2 linked regions of the Alloacidobacterium dinghuense genome follow. The protein of the gene in region 1 interacts with the protein of each later gene in a pairwise test. Links are inferred from orthologs where the notes say so. Each region holds a gene or a part of one and is shown on either strand. Other genes may lie near its edges.

Evidence for each region.
Region 2: the proteins of H7849_RS26275 (region 1) and H7849_RS22900 interact in binary tests that used the Escherichia coli proteins (3 or more experiments, as listed by UniProt). The link is inferred for Alloacidobacterium dinghuense from one-to-one orthologs.

The regions. Positions count from the first base shown.
Region 1 is NZ_CP060394.1:6,237,710-6,240,775, forward strand. It holds H7849_RS26275 (2-oxoglutarate dehydrogenase E1 component), read left to right. Parts: upstream 1-312; coding sequence 313-2,820; downstream 2,821-3,066. UniProt on the Escherichia coli protein: E1 component of the 2-oxoglutarate dehydrogenase (OGDH) complex which catalyzes the decarboxylation of 2-oxoglutarate, the first step in the conversion of 2-oxoglutarate to succinyl-CoA and CO(2).
Region 2 is NZ_CP060394.1:5,468,385-5,471,264, reverse strand. It holds H7849_RS22900 (ABC-F family ATP-binding cassette domain-containing protein), read left to right. Parts: upstream 1-411; coding sequence 412-2,349; downstream 2,350-2,880. Other genes in the region: H7849_RS22895 (phosphoenolpyruvate carboxylase), read left to right, coding at 2,417-2,880; H7849_RS22905 (DUF2252 domain-containing protein), read left to right, coding at 1-306. UniProt on the Escherichia coli protein: Genetic data indicate it may be involved in ribosome assembly or function.

The DNA of each region.
Region 1 (3,066 bases):
ACGGCTGGGAGAGGTTCGTGCTTTCCCACATCTTTTCAAGATGCGGGGCACCCTTTTTCGTGCCGCTTTTCGCGTCTCAGTGCAATCTTGGGAATGCGGTTTCTTATCGCTATGTGCGCACTTCGACGCATTTCTTATGAAACCAGTAAAATAAGAAGTGACGATGAAACGTCTGGCCATCTCCCGGGCACGATTTCCACGACAATACGCGCAGACGACGGGTCCTATTCTCGGCCTGATTGAGGATCTTCGCGCAGAAATGCCCGCATTCAGGAGAATTGGCCAGCCTTTTTCGATGGAATACGTGAATTTATGAGTGCTACGAAGCTGGAACCGACACATAGCGAACTGCAACAGCAAATCCATAACCGTGAACAAATCTTTGATGCCTTTCGCCGCTGGGGTTATCTACAGGCGAACCTCGATCCGCTAGGCCAATACCTTTCTGCGGAACCTATTCCTGAACTGGATCTTGAGGGTGACGATGCCGATGAGGCGCGCGGCTATTATTGCGGCACGATTGCGGCGGAGTTCATGCATATTCCGCACCGCGAGCGGCGCGCCTGGATTGCGGCGCGGCTGGAAACGGAAGCTCCAAGTGTGGATGAGAAGCGGATTCTCGATCTGCTGATCAAGGCCGATACCTTCGAGCAGGTGATTCAGTCGCGGTATCTGGGGACGAAGCGCTTTTCGCTCGAAGGTGTGACGGCGCTGATCCCTTTTCTTGACGAGATGCTGCGCCGCTCGAGCGAACTGGGCGCGACAAAAGCTGTGATTGGCATGAGCCATCGCGGGCGCTTGAGCGTGATGGTGAACACGTTTGGAAAATCGCCTGCGGACATTTTTTCGAAGTTTGAGGACGTAGACCCGCGCAGCATTCTGGGCGGCGGCGATGTGAAGTATCACGTGGGCGCGACGGGCTGCTACATGACGCGGAATGGCAAGGACATTTCGCTGCACCTGGTGTCGAACCCGAGCCACCTGGAAGCGGTTGATCCGGTGGCCATGGGGCGCACACGGGCGAAGCAGACGCGTATTGGCAAGGACGGGCAGGAGCGCGTGCTGCCGGTGGTGATTCACGGCGATGCTGCGTTTGCCGGGCAGGGGATCTGGGCCGAGACGATGAATCTTGGCTCGGTAGAAGGTTTCACGGTTGGCGGCGGCATTCATATTATTGCCAACAATCTGATCGGGTTCACCGCTGAGCCCGAAGAATCGAACTCGTCGCGCTTTGCTTCGGATCTGGCGAAGCGGATGCCGATTCCTATCTTCCATGTGAATGCCGAGGACCCTGATGCTGTGGTGCGGGTTGCGGCGCTAGCTGTGGAGTATCGCTATACGTTCAAGACCGATGTGGTGATTGACTTGATCGGATACCGCCGGCATGGGCACAGCGAGGTTGACGACCCGACGATTACGCAACCGCTGCGCTATGCGAAGATCAAGGACCATCTGCCGCTCTATCAGATTTATGCGCAGAAGCTAGGCGCGGATGTCAGCGGGCGGGTGAAGGAGCTTCAGACCGAATTTGCCGAGGCGCAGCGCGCAGCCAAGTCGATGAAGAAGATGCCGACACTGGCGGTGCTGCCGGATTACTGGTCGGCGTATCGGGGCGGGAAGTACAAGGCGGAGTATGAGGTCGAGACGGGGTTGACGGCGGAAGAAGTCGGCAGGATTTCTGATGGTCTGGCGAAGTATCCGGCGGATTTTCATATCCATCCGAAGATCAAGAAGCTGTTGGAACAGCGGGCGGAGATGGGGCAGGGGAAGCGTCCGTTTGACTACGGGATGGCTGAGGCTGTGGCGATTGGCTCGTTGCTGACGCAGGGAACTCCGGTGCGGCTGAGCGGGCAGGATAGCCAGCGTGGGACGTTTAATCAGCGGCACAGCGCGCTCGTCGATATTGAGAATGAAAACCTGCATATTCCGTTGAATCATCTGTCGCAGGATCAGGCGAAGTTTGAGGTTTACAACTCGATTCTGTCCGAGGCTGGAGTGCTTGGCTTCGAATATGGCTACAGCCGCGATTATCCGGAGACGCTGGTGATGTGGGAGGCGCAGTTTGGCGACTTTGCCAACGGCGCGCAGATCATTATCGATCAGTTCATCTCGTCGGGTGAGGACAAGTGGGGGCTGCTGGGTGCGATTGTGGTTCTGCTGCCGCATGGGTATGAGGGCCAGGGGCCGGAGCATTCGAGTGCGCGTGTGGAGCGATATCTGCAACTGGCGGCGCATGACAATATGCAGATCTGTCAGCCTTCGACGGCGGCGCAGTACTTCCATCTGCTGCGGCGGCAGGCGATGCGCAAGTGGCGCAAGCCTCTGATTGTGTTTACGCCGAAGAGCATGTTGCGGCATCCGGATGCTGTTTCAGAGCTGGCTGATTTTGCCCAGCCGCACTTCCTCAACGTGCTTCCGGAGACGGAGATTGCGAATGCGAAGCGGCTGCTCGTCTGCACGGGCAAGATCGGGCATGAACTGCGCGTGGAGCGCGAGAAGCGCAAGGACACGGCGACGGGGATCATTTTTGTCGAGCAGCTTTATCCGTGGCCCGAAGCGGAGCTTGTAGCTGCGATCAAGGCGCATCCGGAGGCGCATGAGGTGATCTGGGTGCAGGAAGAGCCGGAGAACATGGGCGCGCTCTCGTTTGTGATGCCGAGGCTGAAGCGGCTGGCGTTGCGGGATCGCCAGGTGCTGAGCATCAAGCGGTCGGCGGCGGCGAGTCCGGCGACGGGGTCGGCGAAGGCCCATGAGATGGAGCAGAAGACGGTGATCGAGCTGGCTCTGAGCGGTGGGTTGCAGAGTAAAGTTAGTCAGTAGCCTCGCTTGCTGTAACGAAGGCCGCTGTTTTTTGAAGCGGCCTTTTCGTTTTGGTAAGAAAAGCTGTTGAGAGACCGGGTGAGTCAGCGCTTCGCACGGATTCTTTCACTCGATGAGCAGGACGATACCCGACCCATGGGGCGCGTGCTTCACATAGGGCATTTCGATCTCCGAAAGTCACCTCTCTGCAACTTGCAATTGATTACCTTCGAGTTGATGGCCAAAAGATAGGCGAATCTGCGGCGA
Region 2 (2,880 bases), 770 kb from region 1 along the record:
CTGGTACGGCAGTTGAATGATCACAAGGCGAGCATCGAACTCGAAGATCTTAGGGGCCCTGGATTGCTGGAATACGGTGAAATGTGCGGCGAATTACTGGCTCGTGGACATTCGAGGTCCGGCGATGCGAGCATGCTGGCCGGTTACATCGGCAGCGGAAGGCGATTCGCTGACGCGATTATGAAATTTGCCGAAGCCTATGCGGACCAGACAGAGCGCGACTGGCAAGCACTGCTCAAATCGCGCCATGCGCCGAAGAGCAAACCAGCGAGTCAGCCGGTTAAGCAGGTCAGCAAGTCAGCCTAAAAAGAAACAAGCAAATCAGCTACGGACTTGCGGAGTGTTTCCCGTTCTTTGCCAACTTGCTTGCGCCAAAGGCACGCTAACTTGCTGGCTCGCTAAAATAGAAACATGCTGCAACTTGCCGACGCCGGCAAACGATTCGGCCCAAAGCTTCTTTTTGAACACGCCAACTGGCTCATCACTGCTGGCGAACGCACGGCTCTGGTCGGTGCGAACGGCACGGGTAAATCTACTCTGCTGAAAACGCTGGCGGCCCTTGACTCACTTGACTATGGCAACCTGCAACGCACCCGGGGGATGAGCATTGGCTATCTGCCGCAGGACGGTCTATCGCTTTCAGGCCGCACGGTCTTCGATGAGTGCCTGTCCGTCTTTGACGAACTTCGCAGCATTGAGCAGGAACTGGAAACCCTGGCCGCTTCGCTGGCTGAGCTTGATCCAGACAGCGGCGCCTATGGTACTGCGGCGGAACGGTATTCGAATCTGAGCGCGAGGTTTCACGCTCACGATGGTTACGCGCTGGATGCGCAGGTAGGCGCCGTGCTTGCCGGTCTAGGCTTTAGCAAGGAAGACTGGGCGCGACGGACAGAGGAGTTTTCCGGCGGCTGGCAGATGCGCATTGCACTGTCAAAGCTGCTTTTGCAAAAACCGAATCTGCTTCTGCTAGATGAGCCAACGAATCATCTTGATCTCGAAACACGCAACTGGCTCGAAGAATATCTACGCGGCTATCCGAACGGCTACATTCTGATCTCGCACGATCGCTACTTTCTTGATGTGACGGTGAACAAGATTGTGGAGATTTGGAACAAGGGGCTGCACTTCTACTCCGGCAATTACGAGAAGTATCTGCAGCAAAAAGAAGAGCGACGCACGCAGCTTGAGGCCGCGTATCGCAACCAGCGCGAGCACATTGAGCATCTGGAAGCATTTATCAGCCGCTTCCGCTATCAGGCCACCAAGGCGAAACAGGTGCAGAGCCGTATCAAGGAACTCGAAAAGATCGAGCGCATCGAGATTCCACAGGAAGAACAGGCGATCCACTTCACTTTTCCCCAGCCTCCGGCTTCAGGACGCACGGTAGTTGAGGTTTCAAACCTGAGCAAGAGCTACGGTGAGAAGCAGGTCCTGCGCAACGTGAGTTTTACCATCGAGCGCGGGGACCGCATCGCACTTGTCGGCGCGAACGGCGCAGGCAAGTCGACGCTGATTCGGATGCTCTCCGCGCTGGAGGGGCCGACGTCAGGTGTGCTTCGACTGGGACACAATGTGTTGCCGGACTATTTTGCGCAGGATCAGTACAAGGTGCTCGATCCCGGAGCACGCATGCTGGAGGACATCGGCCGCATTGCGCAGCGTGTGCCGGAGACCGATCTGCGGAGTCTCCTTGGCTGCTTTCTCTTCTCAGGCGACGATGTTTTCAAGCCGCTCGGGGTTCTTTCAGGCGGCGAACGCAATCGCTATGCACTGGCGCGCATTCTTGTCAGCCCTGCGAATTTTCTGCTGCTGGACGAGCCGACGAATCACCTCGATCTGCGCGCCAAAGATGTGTTGCTGGATGCGGTGAATAAATTTACCGGCACGGTGATTTTCGTCTCACATGACCGCTACTTTATTGATCGGCTGGCGACGCGCGTTTTTGAGGTCGAAGGCGGTCACGTCCACGTTTTTCCGGGAAATTACGAGGATTATCTGTGGCGCAAGGAAGGCGGTGCTGTAACGACGACGGCTGCGCCCGCTGTAGCCGTGGTGGAGGAGACTCCTGCTGCGGTAGTGATTCAGACGGCCGAGAAGGAAAAGGTCCGTCGCGTGAACCCGATTCGCTTGCGGCAGATGCAGGAACGGCTTGCCTTTGTTGAGGAAGAGATTCCGCGCGTGGAAGCTTCCATCGTGGAGACCGAGCATTCGCTCGGCATTTTCGTAAGCGTGGAAGAGACGGAAAGGCTTAGCCGCCTGCTCGAGTCGCTACGAGAACAGCATGGTTTGCTCACGACCGACTGGGAGGAGTTAATGCTTCAGGTGGAAGAGCAGCAGGTGAGCAGCTAATTCATTTATTGTTTCACGACGTGCGGCGTGTGTGCCTGAAGCGTCGGTCCTCCTGCATAATCAAATTATGCCGCTCCTTTGGAAACCGGAAAGCTGGTCACAACGCCTGGCTGAGTTGGAAGCACGCTCGGGCGACCTGAAAGAAGCTCCGTTGCGTCGCGATGTTCGTTCACTCGGCACGCTGTTGGGAGATGTGCTGCGCGAACAGGCTGGCGATGCTCTGTATGAGAAAGTCGAGGAGCTGCGGCAGTCCGCGATTCGTCGCCGCGAAGAGCAGGCAGCGGGCAAGTCGAAGGAAGCGGAAGACCGTCTGCAACGGACGGTTCTCAGCATCAGCACGTTGCCTGTGGAGCAGGCTTACCAGTTGAGCCGGGCCTTTGCGTTTTATTTCGAGCTGATCAATCTGGCTGAGACGAATCACCGCAAGCGGCGGCGTCTGTCGCTACAACTCAGTGGAGACAGTTCAAGGCAGCGAGGTTCATTGCGCGGCACTCTGCGGGAGATGAAGCGGGTTGGTATCTCGGCAACAGA